DNA from 2 places in the Streptomyces sp. NPDC041940 genome. Region 2 is predicted to be linked to the other one. Evidence: riboswitches for the same ligand, from Rfam matches in the RefSeq annotation. Region 2 holds a riboswitch; the other holds the start of a gene.
The links. Region 2 has a riboswitch for thiamine pyrophosphate ahead of thiO (glycine oxidase ThiO). Riboswitches for the same ligand answer to the same signal wherever they lie in the genome.
Positions count from the first base shown of each region.

Region 1: linked by a shared signal. The riboswitch ahead of ACZ6I3_RS28500 (thiamine ABC transporter substrate-binding protein) and the one ahead of thiO (glycine oxidase ThiO) in region 2 are both predicted to bind thiamine pyrophosphate.

Region 1 is NZ_JBVJBP010000019.1:161,619-169,186, forward strand. It holds gene pyrH (UMP kinase) at 1-157, shown strand, start outside; gene frr (ribosome recycling factor) at 323-880, shown strand; gene ACZ6I3_RS28485 (phosphatidate cytidylyltransferase) at 880-2,007, shown strand; gene ACZ6I3_RS28490 (SRPBCC family protein) at 2,248-2,697, shown strand; gene rlmN (dual-specificity RNA methyltransferase RlmN) at 2,773-3,879, shown strand; TPP riboswitch at 3,919-4,025, shown strand; gene ACZ6I3_RS28500 (thiamine ABC transporter substrate-binding protein) at 4,150-5,187, shown strand; gene ACZ6I3_RS28505 (ABC transporter permease) at 5,163-6,830, shown strand; gene ACZ6I3_RS28510 (ABC transporter ATP-binding protein) at 6,830-7,568, shown strand, end outside.
Region 2 is NZ_JBVJBP010000001.1:689,254-696,821, reverse strand. It holds gene ACZ6I3_RS03015 (SCO2102 family sporulation regulator) at 1-111, opposite strand, end outside; gene metF (methylenetetrahydrofolate reductase [NAD(P)H]) at 168-1,091, opposite strand; gene thiE (thiamine phosphate synthase) at 1,196-1,852, opposite strand; gene ACZ6I3_RS03000 (Rv2175c family DNA-binding protein) at 2,428-2,793, opposite strand; gene ACZ6I3_RS02995 (NAD(P)/FAD-dependent oxidoreductase) at 2,873-4,114, opposite strand; gene ACZ6I3_RS02990 (avidin-fold protein) at 4,147-4,497, opposite strand; TPP riboswitch at 4,550-4,661, shown strand; gene thiO (glycine oxidase ThiO) at 4,659-5,828, shown strand; gene thiS (sulfur carrier protein ThiS) at 5,825-6,025, shown strand; gene ACZ6I3_RS02975 (thiazole synthase) at 6,028-6,825, shown strand; gene pknB (Stk1 family PASTA domain-containing Ser/Thr kinase) at 6,937-7,568, shown strand, end outside.

The DNA of each region.
Region 1 (7,568 bases), on a different contig from region 2:
CGACCTGAAGGTCGCCGACGCCACGGCCGTCACGCTGTGCCGCGACAACAAGCTCCCGATCGTGGTCTTCGAGCTGCTGGCCGAGGGCAACATCGGGCGAGCGGTCAAGGGTGAGAAGATCGGCACGCTCGTGGGGGACGCGGCCAGCCGGGACTGAGGAACCGCACCACCCCGTCCGGGGGACGGACGGGGACGGAGCCGGGCCGGGGGATGGACAATGTCCTGCCGGTCGGGAACCGTGCAGGAAGAAGACGCGACGCAGCCGGCCGCCGCCCCACATGGAACCGCAGCCGGGCCTACTCAAGACACGCAGGAGCAAGTGGTGATCGAAGAGACCCTCCTCGAGGCCGAGGAGAAGATGGAGAAGGCCGTCGTGGTCGCCAAGGAGGACTTCGCCGCGATCCGCACCGGGCGTGCGCACCCGGCGATGTTCAACAAGATCGTGGCCGACTACTACGGCGCGCCGACGCCGATCAACCAGCTGGCTTCGTTCTCCGTGCCGGAGCCGCGCATGGCGGTAGTGACCCCGTTCGACAAGACGGCCCTGCGCAACATCGAGCAGGCGATCCGCGACTCCGACCTGGGCGTCAACCCGAGCAACGACGGCAACATCATCCGAGTGGTGTTCCCCGAGCTGACCGAGGAGCGCCGCCGCGAGTACATCAAGGTCGCCAAGAGCAAGGGCGAGGACGCGAAGATCTCCATTCGCTCCGTGCGCCGCAAGGCCAAGGAGGCCATCGACAAGCTGATCAAGGACGGCGAGGTCGGCGAGGACGAGGGCCGCCGTGCGGAGAAGGAGCTCGACGACACCACCGCGAAGTACGTCGCGCAGGTGGACGAGCTCCTGAAGCACAAGGAAGCGGAGCTGCTCGAGGTCTGATGAACGACTCTTCCTGGGGGGCGCCGCCACAGGCCGGGTACTGGGGGCCCGCCGACCAAGGGCAGGGCCACGGGCACATCCAGAGCCCTGGCCATGGGTACGTCCAGGGGGCCGCCCCGGCGGGTCCCGCATACGATGCGTATGAAGCGCCCCAGACTCGCCCCATGCCCAGCGTGCCTGACGCAGCCGGCCACGGCGAAAACCAGGATGACGACCGGAGGGCTGCTCGGCTGAGCGGCCCCCCGGTCCGAAACGAGACGAATCCGGAACCCATGCCCGACGCCTCGCAGCCGGCGCCCAAGCCGCCGAAGAAGAGCGCGGGTCGCGACCTGAGCGCCGCGATAGGGGTCGGGGTCGGGCTCGGTGCGGTGATCGTCGCGTCGCTGTTCGTCGTCAAGGCCCTGTTCGTCGGCGTCGTCGCGGTCGCCGTCGTGGTCGGCCTGTGGGAGCTGACCAAGCGGCTGGACGAACGCAAGGGCATCCGGGCGCCGCTCGTTCCGCTCGCGCTCGGCGGTGCCGCGATGATCGTCGCCGGGTACGTCCGGGGCGCCGAGGGCGCCTGGGTCGCCATGGCGCTCACCACCCTGGCCGTACTCGTCTGGCGCATGACGGAACCGCCCGAGGGCTACCTCAGGGACGTCACAGCGGGCGTCTTCGCGGCGTTCTACGTGCCGTTCCTGGCGACCTTCGTCGCGATGATGCTGACCGCGGACGACGGGCCGCAGCGGGTGCTCACCTTCCTGCTGCTGACGGTCGTCAGCGACACCGGTGCCTACGCCGTCGGCTGGCGCTTCGGGCGGACCAAGCTCGCCCCGCGCATCAGCCCCGGCAAGACCCGCGAGGGCCTGCTCGGCGCGGTCGCCTTCGCCATGGTCGCGGGCGCGCTGTGCATGGAGTTCCTCATCGACGGCGGTGCCTGGTGGCAGGGTCTGGTGCTCGGCCTCGCGGTCGCGGTCAGCGCCACGCTCGGCGACCTCGGCGAGTCCATGATCAAGCGGGACCTCGGCATCAAGGACATGGGCACGCTGCTGCCCGGCCATGGCGGCATCATGGATCGGCTGGACTCGTTGTTGCCGACGGCTCCGGTGGTGTGGTTGTTGTTCGTGTTGTTTGTCGGGTCTGGCTGAAGCCGGGTCATGGCGCCGCGCCGCGGTAGCGGCACATGGATACAGCATGGATCGGCTGGACTCGTTGCTGCCAACGGCTCCGGTGGTGTGGTTGTTGTTCGTGTTGTTTGTCGGGTCTGGCTGAGCGGACCTCGTCCAGTGAGCTCCCGTCCTTGTGGGCGGGGGCTCGCTGTCGTTCCGGGGAGGCATCGGAGGGCGCCGAGTGGGACGATTCAGGTGTACGTCGCAAAGGGGGCCATCATGTCCATCATTCGACAGAGCATCGATGTCGACCGGCGTCCCGAGGACGTCTACGACTACGTCATGGACACCCCGCGGATGCCGGAGTGGCAGCTGAGCGCCGTGTCCGCGGAACGCCTCGACGAGGGGCCCTTCGGCATCGGCTCCCGGTTCCGGGTCACCCGGCACGTCGGCCGCCGCGTGATGCCGATGACCATGGAGGTCGTCGAGTACGACCCGCCCCACACCTGGGGCATGCGCGGTGTCGACGGCCCCGTCCGGGCCCGGGTGCACGGCGAGGTCGAGCCGTTCGACGAGGGGCAGCGCTCCCACGTGACGATCGAGATCGACTTCGAGGGCCACGGCGTGGGCAAGGTCCTGGTACCGCTCGTCATGCGCCCCCAGGTCCGCAAGGAACTCCCGCGCAACGAGCAGCTCCTCAAGGACCGGCTGGAGCACGTGGGCGAGTAGGGCGTATCGCCTCCGGTGTCGCGGGGACGGGCGGGGCGCGGGCCACCGTCGGCGATCTGCGACACTGGTTGAGCCATGCCTAAGCCCGGAGAACTCACATTCGTCGCCCCCCGCGGAGCCAAGAAGCCGCCGCGGCATCTCGCTGATCTCACTCCTGCCGAGCGCAAGGAGGCCGTCGCGGCTGTCGGGGAGAAGCCGTTTCGTGCCAAGCAGCTCTCGCAGCACTACTTCGCGCGGTACGCGCACGAGCCGGAGCAGTGGACCGACATTCCGGCCGGTGCCCGGGGGAAGCTGCAGGAGGCGTTGCTGCCCGAGCTGATGAGCGTCGTGCGGCATCTGTCCACCGACCAGGGCACCACGCGCAAGACGCTGTGGCGGCTGTTCGACGGGACGCTCGTCGAGTCCGTGCTGATGCGGTACCCGGACCGGGTGACCATGTGCATCAGCTCGCAGGCGGGGTGCGGGATGAACTGCCCGTTCTGCGCGACCGGGCAGGCGGGTCTTGACCGGAATCTGTCCACCGCCGAGATCGTGCACCAGATCGTCGACGGTATGCGGGCGCTCAGGGACGGTGAGGTCCCCGGTGGGCCCGCCCGTCTCAGCAACATCGTGTTCATGGGCATGGGCGAGCCGCTCGCCAACTACAACCGGGTCATCGGGTCCATCCGGCGGCTCACCGACCCCGAGCCCGACGGGGTGGGGCTCTCGCAGCGCGGGATCACCGTCTCGACGGTCGGTCTCGTGCCGGCGATCCACCGGTTCGCCGACGAGGGCTTCAAGTGCCGGCTGGCCATCTCGCTGCACGCGCCCGACGACGAGCTGCGCGACACCCTCGTCCCCGTGAACACGCGGTGGAAGGTGCGCGAGGTGCTGGACGCCGGGTTCCAGTACAGCGCCAAGTCCGGGCGGCGGCTCTCCATCGAGTACGCCCTGATCCGGGACATCAACGACCAGGCCTGGCGCGGTGACCGGCTCGGGCGGCTGCTCAAGGGCAAGCCGGTGCATGTGAATCTCATTCCGCTGAACCCGACGCCCGGGTCGAAGTGGACCGCCTCACGGCCCGAGGACGAGAAGGCGTTCGTGGAGGCCATCGCCGCCCATGGTGTGCCGGTGACGGTCCGGGACACCCGTGGACAGGAGATCGACGGGGCGTGTGGTCAGCTCGCGGCCACCGAACGGTAGTCTGACCGGCGTAAGAACATCTGCATATCCGACACCTGCATATTCCGACAGGGGAGCGCCACAGCGCTGAGAGTGCGGCACACGGCCGCAGACCCTCCGAACCTGGCCCAGGTCATTCTGGGTAGGGAGATCGGTCATCACTCGAGCTGTTGCGCCCTGCCCGGGATCCCCTGAGTTCCCGGGCGGGGCCGCGTCTTCTCCTGGTCATCCAGGAGGAATCCAGTGAGCAACAAGAGCAAGCGGCTGACGGCCGTGGTCGTCGGGCTCGGCATGGTCGGCACGCTCGCCGCGTGCGGGTCGTCCGGTGACGGCCAGGGGTCCGGCGACTCCAAGACCGTGACCCTCGTCAGCCATGACTCGTGGGCCGCGTCCAAGGGCGTCATCGCCGCCTTCGAGAAGCAGTCCGGCTACAAGGTCGACGTCCTGGAGGACGGTGACGCCGGGCAGGCCGTGAACAAGGCGATCCTGACCAAGGACAATCCGCAGGGCGACGTCTTCTTCGGCGTCGACAACACGCTGCTCTCACGGGCCCTCGACAACGGGCTGTTCCAGCCGTACGAGGCGAAGGGCTCCGAGCAGATCAAGGCCGAGTACCGCGCCGACCAGGGCAAGCACCGGGTCACGCCCGTCGACACCGGCGACATCTGCGTGAACTACGACAAGAAGTACTTCGCCGATCACAAGCTGGAACCGCCGCGGAGCTTCGACGATCTCGTCAAGCCGCAGTACAGGAACCTGCTCGTGACCGAGAACGCCTCCGCCTCCTCGCCCGGCCTGGGCTTCCTGCTCGGAACCGCCGCGAAGTACGGCGACGACGGCTGGCAGGGCTACTGGAAGAAGCTCAAGGCCAACGGCGTGAAGGTCGTCGACGGCTGGGAGCAGGCCTACAACGAGGAGTTCTCCGGCTCGGCCGGCGGCAAGAAGGCCAAGGGCGAGAGGCCGCTCGTCGTGTCGTACGCCTCCTCGCCGCCCGCCGAGGTCATCTTCGCCGATCCGAAGCCGGACACGGCACCGACCGGGGTCGCCGAGGGCACCTGCTTCCGGCAGGTCGAGTACGCCGGGCTGCTGAGCAACGCGAAGAACACCAAGGGCGGCAAGGCCTTCCTCGACTTCCTGCTCACCAAGAAGTTCCAGGAGGACATGCCGCTCAACATGTTCGTGTACCCGGTGCGCGAGGGCGCCCAGGTGCCGCCGGAGTTCGTGGAGTTCGGGCCGCAGGCGAAGGACCCCGAGACCCTCGACCCGGCGAAGATCGCCGAGAACCGTGATCAGTGGGTCAAGTCGTGGACCTCACTCGTACTCAAGTAGGCGGCCGGCAGCGGGGCGCGGCGGCGCGGTTCGGGCTCATCGCCCTGCCCGTCGCGTTCTTCGCGGCGTTCTTCGCCTACCCCGTCGCCGCGATCGTCGCGCGCGGGCTGAAGGTCGACGGGGTCTGGCGGTTCGGGCGGATCGGGGAGGTGCTGGCGCAGTCCGATGTCCGGCACGTCCTGTGGTTCACCACCTGGCAGGCGCTCGTCTCCACCGCGCTCACCCTGCTGATCGCGCTCCCCGGCGCGTACGTCTTCGCGCGCTTCGACTTCCGGGGCAAGCAGGTGCTGCGGGCGGCCGTCACCGTCCCGTTCGTGCTGCCCACGGTCGTCGTCGGTACGGCGTTCCTGGCGCTGGTCGGGCGGGGCGGGCTGCTCGACGAGCTGTGGGGCGTACGGCTGGACACCACCGTGTGGGCGATCCTGCTCGCGCACGTCTTCTTCAACTACGCGGTCGTCGTACGGACCGTCGGCGGGCTCTGGGCGCAGCTCGACCCGCGGCAGGAGGAGGCCGCGCGGATGCTCGGGGCGTCCCCCTGGAAGGCCTGGCGGCAGGTCACGCTGCCGGCGCTCGGTCCGGCGGTGGCCGCCGCCGCGCTCATGGTCTTTCTCTTCACCTTCACCTCCTTCGGTGTCGTCCAGATCCTCGGCGGGCCCACCTTCTCGACCCTGGAAGTGGAGATCTACCGGCAGACGTCGGAGATCTTCGACCTGTCCACGGCGGCCGTCCTGACGCTGATCCAGTTCGTGGCCGTGGGCGCGATCCTCGCCCTGCACGCCTGGACCGTACGGAGGCGGGAGACCGCGCTGCGGCTGGTGGACGCGTCGGTGACCGCGCGCCGGCCGCGCGGCGCCGGGCAGTGGGCGCTGCTCGGCGGGGTGCTCGTGACTGTCGTCGTACTGCTTCTGCTGCCGCTCGCCGTGCTCGTGCAGCGGTCCCTGGACGCGCCCGGCTTCGGCTACTACCGCGCGCTGACCAGGGCGGACGGCGGGATCTTCCTGGTGGCGCCGATCGAGGCGATCGGCAACTCGCTGGAGTACGCCCTCGCCGCCACCGTCATCGCCGTGGTGATCGGTGGTCTCGCCGCCGTCGCGCTCACCCGCCGGGACGCCGGGCGGTTCGTGCGCGGTTTCGACGCGTTGCTGATGCTGCCGCTCGGGGTGTCCGCGGTGACCGTCGGCTTCGGGTTCCTGATCGCCCTCGACGAGCCGCCGCTGGATCTGAGGTCCTCGTGGATCCTGGTGCCGCTCGCGCAGGCGCTGGTCGGGGTGCCGTTCGTCGTGCGGACCATGCTGCCCGTGCTGCGGGCGGTGGACGCGCGGCTGCGGGAGGCGGCCTCGGTGCTGGGGGCCTCGCCCTGGCGGGTGTGGCGGGAGGTGGACCTGCCGATGGTGCGGCGGGCGCTGCTGATCGCGGCCGGGTTCGCCTTCGCGGTGTCGCTCGGGGAGTTCGGCGCGACGGTGTTCATCGCGCGGCCCGACAACCCGACGCTGCCGGTGGCCGTGGCGCGGCTGCTGGGTCGGCCCGGGGACCTCAACTACGGCCAGGCGATGGCCCTTTCGACGATTCTGATGGTGGTGTGCGCTGTGGCACTGCTGGTGCTGGAGAGGCTGCGGACCGCCGACCGGACAGGGGAGTTCTGATGCTGCTGGCGCTGGAGGGCGCGACGGTCCGTTTCGGCGGGCGGCCCGTGCTGGACGCCGTCGATCTGGAGGTCGCCGAGCACGAGATCGTGTGTGTGCTCGGGCCCAGCGGCAGCGGCAAGTCGACCCTGCTGCGGGCCGTGGCCGGGCTGCAGCCGCTCGACTCGGGGCGGGTGTCGCTCGACGGGCGCGACCAGGCGGGCGTGCCCGCGCACCGGCGCGGGGTCGGGCTGATGTTCCAGGACCACCAGCTGTTCCCGCAGCGGGACGTGGGCGGCAACGTCGCCTTCGGGCTGCGGATGCACGGGGTGTCGAAGCGGCAACAGGCCGAGCACGTACAGGAGTTGCTGGACCTCGTCGGCCTGCCGGGCGCGGGGCGCCGGGCCGTCGCCGCGCTGTCCGGCGGGGAGCAGCAGCGGGTGGCGCTGGCCCGGGCCCTGGCGCCGAGCCCCAGGCTGCTGATGCTGGACGAGCCGCTGGGCCAGCTCGACCGGTCGCTGAGGGAGCGGCTGGTCGTTGAACTGCGCGAGCTGTTCGGCCGGTTGGGCACGACCGTGCTGGCCGTGACGCACGACCAGGGGGAGGCCTTCGCGCTGGCCGACCGGGTCGTGGTGATGCGGGACGGGCGGATCGCCCAGTCCGGTACGCCGCTCGAGGTGTGGCAGCGGCCGGCCGACGCGTTCGTGGCCCGCTTCCTCGGCTTCGAGAACGTCGTCGAGGCGACGGTGGGCGCGGAGG
Region 2 (7,568 bases):
GGCGAAGGCGAGCAGCCGCCAGCGCAGCCGCGCCTTGTACTGCAGCAGCACCTCGCCCAGCAGCCACAGCGCGACGATGCCGAACGCGATGTAGAGGACCGCCCAGCCCATGTACGCCCCTCTCCCAGTCGCCGCTACGCAGTGTGTCGTATACCGGTGCGAACGGTCTAGGCCTGCGGTGAGTGGTGCAGGCCCAGGTTCTCGTAGATTTCCAGGGTCGCCGTGGAGTTGTTGAGCGTGATGAAGTGCAAGCCGGGCACTCCCTCGGCGAGCAGCCGCGCGCAGAACTCCGTGGCGAATTCGATCCCAATGGAGCGTACAGCGGCCGGATCGTCTTTTGCTGTGAGGATCCGCTCTTTCAGGGCGTCCGGGAAGGCGGCGTTGGTGAGGGACGGGATGCGCGCCAGCGACTTCACGCTGGTGATCGGCATGATCTCGGGGATGACCGGGGTGTCGCAGCCGGCGGCGGCGACCCGGTCACGCAGCCGCAGATAGTCCTCCGGCTGGAAGAACATCTGCGTGATCGCGTAGTCCGCGCCCGCGCGGCACTTGTCGACGAAGTGGCGGACGTCGGTGTCCCAGTCGCTGGAGCGCGGGTGCATCGCCGGGAAGGCGGCGACGCCCACGCAGAAGTCGCCGGACGCCTTGATCAGCTCGACGAGCTCGGCGGCGTAGGCCAGGCCCCCGGGGTGCGGAACCCAGTCGCCCATCGGGTCGCCGGGCGGGTCGCCGCGCAGGGCGAGCATGTTGCGGATCCCGGCGTCGGCGTACTGGCCGATGATGTTGCGCAGGTCGGCGACCGAGTGGTCGACGGCCGTGAGGTGCGCGATCGGGGTGAGGGTGGTGTCGGAGGCGATCGCCTCGGTCGCCTTGACCGTGCCCGCACGGGTGGAACCGCCCGCTCCGTAGGTCACGGACACGAAGTCGGGCGCCACCGCCTCGACCCGGCGCAGCGCGTTCCAGAGGTTCCGCTCGCCCTTCGGGGTCTTGGGCGCGTAGAACTCGAACGAGTACGTCGTCTTGCCTGACGCGAGCATGTCGCGGACGGTGCGTGCGTGGTCCGACCTGATGGATGCGGTGCCGAGGGCCATACCGGCAGGTTAGCCAGGGGCGGTCGGTCCCCCAACCGGGCATCGATATTTGCCCGATTTGTGTACTTGTTGTCCACCCCTTGGACATGCGGCCGACCGGCGTACTACTTCTCCCGCAGCCTCTTCGCGAACTCGGCCGCCGCCGCGCCCGGGTCGTCGGCCTCGGTGATCGCCCGTACGACGACGACGCGCCGGGCGCCCGCTTCCAGGATCTGGTCGAGGTTGCCGAGGTCGATGCCGCCGATGGCGAACCAGGGGCGCTCGGTGCCGAGGGCGGCGGTGTACCGGACGAGGTCCAGGCCGGGGGCGTGGCGGCCGGGCTTGGTGGGGGTGGGCCAGCACGGGCCGGTGCAGAAGTAGTCCACGCCGTCCTGTGCGGCGGCCGCGGCGGCCTCGGACTCGGCGTGCGTGGACCGGCCGATCAGGACGTCGTCGCCGAGGATCGCGCGGGCTGCCGGGACCGGGAGGTCGCCCTGGCCGAGGTGCAGCACGTCGGAGCCGGCGGCGTGGGCGACGTCCGCGCGGTCGTTCACCGCGAGCAGCTTCCCGTGCCGGGCACAGGCGTCGGCGAAGACGGCCAGGTGCTCCAGCTCCTCGCCGGCCTCCATGCCCTTGTCCCGCAACTGCACGATGTCGACCCCACCGGCCAGCACGGCGTCGAGGAACTCCACGAGGTCGCCCTGCCGCTTGCGGGCGTCGGTGCAGAGGTAGACCCGGGCGTCGGCGAGCTGAGCCCGTGCGGTGGTGGCGGTGTCGGGCATGCGTGTCCCCTGTGTCGGTGGCGGCGGGTACGGGACCCGTGCCAGTGGCGGTGGCGGCGGGTACGCGACCCGTGCCAGTGGCGATGGCGGCGGGTACGCGACGTACCCGAGCCTGTGGAATTGCCGGGCGCCACGGCGCCCGTGTCGGCCGTATGCGCCGGGCAGGCGGCCGAAGCGCCCTTGTGCGAGGGGCGCGACCAGGGACGCCGGAGCGCCCCGTGCCGGTGCCGGCAGGGCAGTCGGCACCCCGCCTCGTCGGCATACCCGCCGAGTCGCGCGGCAGGCGGCGAGGCCACGCTGCCGGTCGCTGCCCGCAAGGGCCACGGCAAGCCCGGGCAGGTCCCGAGTCTCTCACCGGGACCGGGCGGCAGCCGAGCCCCGGCGGGAGGCGGAGACCGCCCCGGGCCGGGCAGCCCAAGGCACCCCGGGAGGGGGCCCGGCCCGGTGGCCCACGCCCCGAGAGGGCGCGAGCCACCCCGGGGCCGTGGTCCCACGGACCGCGGCCCGTGCTCCGGGCAGTCGTTCAGGTCCGGCCCCGCTCGCACGGCACCGGACGGTGTCTCGTCGAGGTCGGGTCAGACCGCGAGCGCCTGGGCGCGGCGCTTCACCTCCGTGCCGCGATTCTCACTCAGTGCCTGCGCCGGGGTGCCGGGCAGGCTCGGGTCGGGGGTGAAGAGCCACTCCAGCATCTCCTCGTCCGTGAAGCCGTCGTCCCGCAGGAGCGTCAGGGTCCCGGTCAGGCCCTTGACCACCTTGTCCCCGTCGATGAAGGCGGCGGGGACGTGCAGCGCGCGGTTCTCACCTCGGCGTACGGCGATGACTTGGCCGTCCTTGACCAGCTGCCGCACACGCGTCACCTCGACATCGAACTGTTCGGCGATGTCGGGGAGGGTGAGCCAGGCGGGGACGAGAGCATCGATCTTTGCGTCAATCTCGGTCACGGAAACAAGCCTGCCATCCCCCACTGACAGTCGGAAGTCAGCCCGGCCCGCCCGGGCGGACGAACGCGCTCCCCGACGGCTACGCCGTCGCCGCCTTCAGCGGCCTCGCCGGGTCCTCCAGCAGCACCGGATTCATGGCGGCGCCCGACTCGATCAGGCGACGCCCCTGCGCCAGGTCCCGGGGGCGGCCCACCGCCAGCAGCGCGACCAGCCGGTCACCGCGGAGCCAGCACACCGTCCAGGCCGGCCCTGCCGGGTCGCCCCGCCACAAGGTCGTGTCGGCGCCCGCGTGGTGCCCGGCGTACTGCACGAACCGCCCGAACTGCTCGGACCAGAAGTACGGCACCGGGTCGTACACCGCCGGGGCCTCCCCCGAGGCCCCGCCGACGATGTTCAGGGCCACCGTGCGCGGCCCCTGGAGGGCGTTGTCCCAGTGGTGCACCAGCAGGCGCTCGCCGTACCGCCCCGAGGGGAAGGAGGCGCAGTCGCCGACCGCGTACACGTCCGGCACCGACGTACGCAGGTGCTGGTCGGACACGATCTCGCCCTGGGCACCGAGCTCCACTCCGGAGCCGGCCAGCCAGGCCGTGGCGGGGCGGGCGCCGATGCCGACCACGACCGCTCCCGCCGGCAGCCGCGTACCGTCGTCGAGGAGCACCGCCCCGGGCTCGACGCGCTCCACGCGCGCGTGGGTGCGCAGGACCGCACCCGCGTCGGCGTACCAGCCGGCCATCGGGGCGGCGACCTCGGCGGGCAGGGCCCCGGCGAGCGGCCGCTCGGCGGCCTCCACGACGGTCACCGCGCAGCCCGCCTCGCGCGCGGCCGTGGCGAACTCCGCGCCGATCCAGCCCGCCCCGACGACCACGATGTCGTGCTTGCGGGCCAGCACGGGCCGCAGCCGCTCGGCGTCGTCCAGGGTGCGCAGCAGATGCACGCCCGGCACGCCCTCCGCGCCGGGCAGCCGGATCGGTTCGGCGCCGGTCCCGACGACGAGGGCGTCGTACGGCACGGGCCCGTCCTCGGTGTCCAGCTCGTGGTCGCCGGGGCGCAGGCCCAGCACCTCGCAGCCGAGTCGCAGTTCGATGCCGAGGGCCTCGAAGTCGAGGTCGAAGGCGGAGCCCTCGGCCTTGCCGAGCAGGACGGCCTTGGACAACGGGGGCCGGTCGTACGGCTGATGGGGTTCGGCGCCGATGAGGATCACGGTGCCGGTGAATCCCTGCTCCCGCAGGGCGACCGCGGTCTGCACACCGGCCATGCCCGCGCCCGCCACGACCACGCGCCGCGGCGCTGACGGACCTGGTTCCTGTGTCTGCTCGCTCACCTGATCACCATAGACACCTGACGTTTTGTCAGTCAGTGCTCATGCGCAGTGACCTGCTCCACAACGCTCGTCCCGCTGCCCCGCTGGGACTCCCACTCCCACCTCTCCTCCAGCCGCACCCGCCCGTCGGGCAGCTCCACGACCGTCGACACACAGTGCCCCGAGGACGTGGTCCCGTCCTGCTTGAGCTGTACGTAGCGGAAGTCCAGCCGGTCATCCTCCCGGGTACCCACGAGATGCCCCCGTACGACGTCGCCGCCCGTGTACTCGGCCCAGATCTCGCCGTCCTTCTCGTGGTACGTGAACCGGGTGCGGGTCCCCACCTGGCCCGGCGCCTGGTCGGCGACCGGGGCGAGGAGAAGACCGTCGAGGGATCGGGCCATGGACGGAGGCTCCCTTACTGCGACATACGGCATCGGGCTAGGGTGGCCAACGTAGAGCACTCGCGGGAGCCCGGACGCACCGGGCTGAGAGGGAGGCTGGCGGCCTCCGACCGTACGAACCTGATCCGGGTCATGCCGGCGAAGGGAGGGGCTGGACGCCCATGTCGCGCACGCGAACGTCAGACGTCCTCGTCATCGGGGGCGGCATCATCGGCCTGGTCACCGCGTGGCGGGCCGCACAACGCGGGCTGGTCACGGCCGTGGTGGACCCCGAGCCGGGCGGCGGGGCCGCACAGGTGGCGGCCGGCATGCTGGCCGCCGTCACGGAACTGCACTACGGCGAGCAGACCCTGCTCGGCCTGAACCTCGCCTCCGCCCGGCGCTACCCGGACTTCGCGGCCGAGCTCACCGACCTCACGGGCCACGACCTCGGCTACCGCCGCTGCGGCACCCTCGCCGTCGCCCTGGACGCCGACGACCGGGCCCATCTGCGTGAACTGCACGCCCTGCAGCAGCAGTCCGGCCTGGACTCGCAGTGGCTGTCGGGGCGGGAGTGCCGTCGCCTGGAGCCGATGCTCGCGCCGGGCGTGCGCGGCGGGCTGCGGGTCGACGGCGACCACCAGATCGACCCGCGGCGGCTGTCCGGGGCGCTGGTGACGGCGTGCGAGCGGGCAGGAGTGGTCATCCACCGGGCGTGGGCGGAGCGGCTCACCGTCGTACGGGACCGGGCCGCCGGCGTCGTCACGGCCGACGGGACCGCCCTGGAGGCGGGGCAGGTGGTGCTGGCCGGGGGCAGCCTCAGCGGGCGGCTCGCGGGCGTCCCCGAGGACGTGCTGCCTCCCGTGCGACCGGTGAAGGGGCAGGTCGTACGGCTGACCATGCCGGGGCGGCACGGGCCCTTCCTGAGCCGGACCGTGCGCGCGGTCGTGCGCGGCAGCCATGTCTACCTGGTGCCGCGCGAGAGCGGCGAGCTGGTCATCGGGGCGACCAGCGAGGAGACGGGATGGGACACCACCGTGACCGCGGGCGGCGTGTACGAGCTGCTGCGCGACGCCCACGAGCTGGTCCCGGGCATCACCGAGCTGCCGTTCACGGAGACCCGGGCGGGACTGCGGCCCGGCTCCCCCGACAACGCGCCGCTGCTCGGCCCGACCGGTCTCGAGGGCCTGCTGCTGGCCACCGGGCACTACCGCAACGGTGTCCTGCTCACGCCGGTGACCGGCGACGCCATGGCGCACGTCCTGGCGACGGGCGAACTCCCCGAGGAAGCCCGTCCCTTCACCCCCAAGCGCTTCAGTACCATCACCGCACTCACGGAGCAGCCCGTATGAACATCTCCGTCAACGGGGAGCCCCGGGACGTCCGGCCCGGCACGGCTCTCGACACCGTAGTGAGGTCGCTCACCACCTCGCCCTCCGGAGTGGCGGCCGCCCTCAACGAAACCGTCGTCCCGCGCACGCGGTGGCCGTCCACGTCCCTCGCCGAGGGAGACCGTGTGGAAGTCCTCACCGCCGTCCAAGGAGGCTGACCATGGCCGACGATCCGTTTGTCCTCGGTGGTACGTCCTTCACGTCCCGCCTGATCATGGGCACGGGCGGGGCGCCCAGCCTCGACGTGCTGGAGCGTTCGCTGGTCGCGTCGCGGACGGAGCTGACGACGGTCGCAATGCGCCGGGTGAACCCCTCGGTGCACGGTTCCGTGCTGTCCGTCCTGGACCGGCTCGGCATCCGGGTGCTGCCCAACACGGCGGGCTGTTTCACCGCCGGAGAGGCCGTCCTCACGGCCCGTCTCGCGCGCGAGGCCCTCGGCACCGACCTGGTCAAGCTGGAGGTCATCGCCGACGAGCGCACGCTGCTGCCGGATCCGATCGAGACGCTGGAGGCGGCCGAGACGCTGGTCGACGACGGGTTCACGGTGCTGCCGTACACCAATGACGACCCCGTGCTGGCGCGGAAGCTGGAGGACGTGGGCTGTGCGGCGATCATGCCGCTCGGCTCGCCGATCGGCTCCGGGCTCGGCATCCGCAACCCGCACAACTTCCAGCTGATCGTCGAGCGGGCGGGGGTGCCGGTGATTCTGGACGCCGGGGCCGGTACGGCGTCGGACGCGGCGCTGGCGATGGAGCTGGGGTGTGCGGGTGTGATGCTCGCCTCGGCGGTGACGCGGGCGCAGGAGCCGGTGCTGATGGCTGCCGCCATGCGGAACGGGGTGGAAGCGGGGCGGTTGGCGTATCGAGCCGGGCGGATTCCTCGGCGGCACTTCGCGGAGGCGTCTTCGCCGGGTGAGGGGATGGCTGTACTCGATCCGGAGCGGCCTGCTTTCCGGTAGCTGTGCGATGCCCGCAGCGGGGTTGGTCACACGTCACAGGTCGGCTGCAGTCCCGCACCGGGAAACGGCCGGGGCGGCGGGGTGTCGGTCGTGGCTCGTACACTCGCCTGCGTGGACACGACCCTTCAGGACCCCTTGGTCGGGCAGGTGCTCGACGGCCGGTATCGCATCGACGCGCGAATCGCCGTCGGCGGGATGGCGACGGTCTACCGGGCTGTGGACACCCGGCTGGACCGCGTTCTCGCGCTCAAGGTGATGCACCCCTCGCTCGCCGTCGACGGCTCGTTCGTCGAGCGGTTCATCCGCGAGGCGAAGTCCGTCGCCCGACTGGCCCATCCGAACGTGGTGCAGGTCTTCGACCAGGGCACCGACGGCAGTTACGTCTATCTCGCCATGGAGTACGTCGCGGGCTGCACCCTGCGGGACGTGCTGCGCGAGCGCGGGGCCCTGCAGCCGCGCGCCGCCCTGGACATCCTGGAGCCGGTGCTGGCCGCGCTGGGCGCCGCCCACCGCGCCGGATTCGTGCACCGGGACATGAAGCCCGAGAACGTCCTGATAGGGGACGACGGCCGGGTGAAGGTCGCCGACTTCGGACTCGTCCGGGCCGTGGACACGGTGACGAACACCACAGGGACCGTGCTCGGCACGGTCGCCTACCTCGCTCCCGAGCAGATAGAGAACGGCACCGCGGACCCCCGCGTCGACGTGTACGCGTGCGGCGTGATGCTGTACGAGATGCTGAC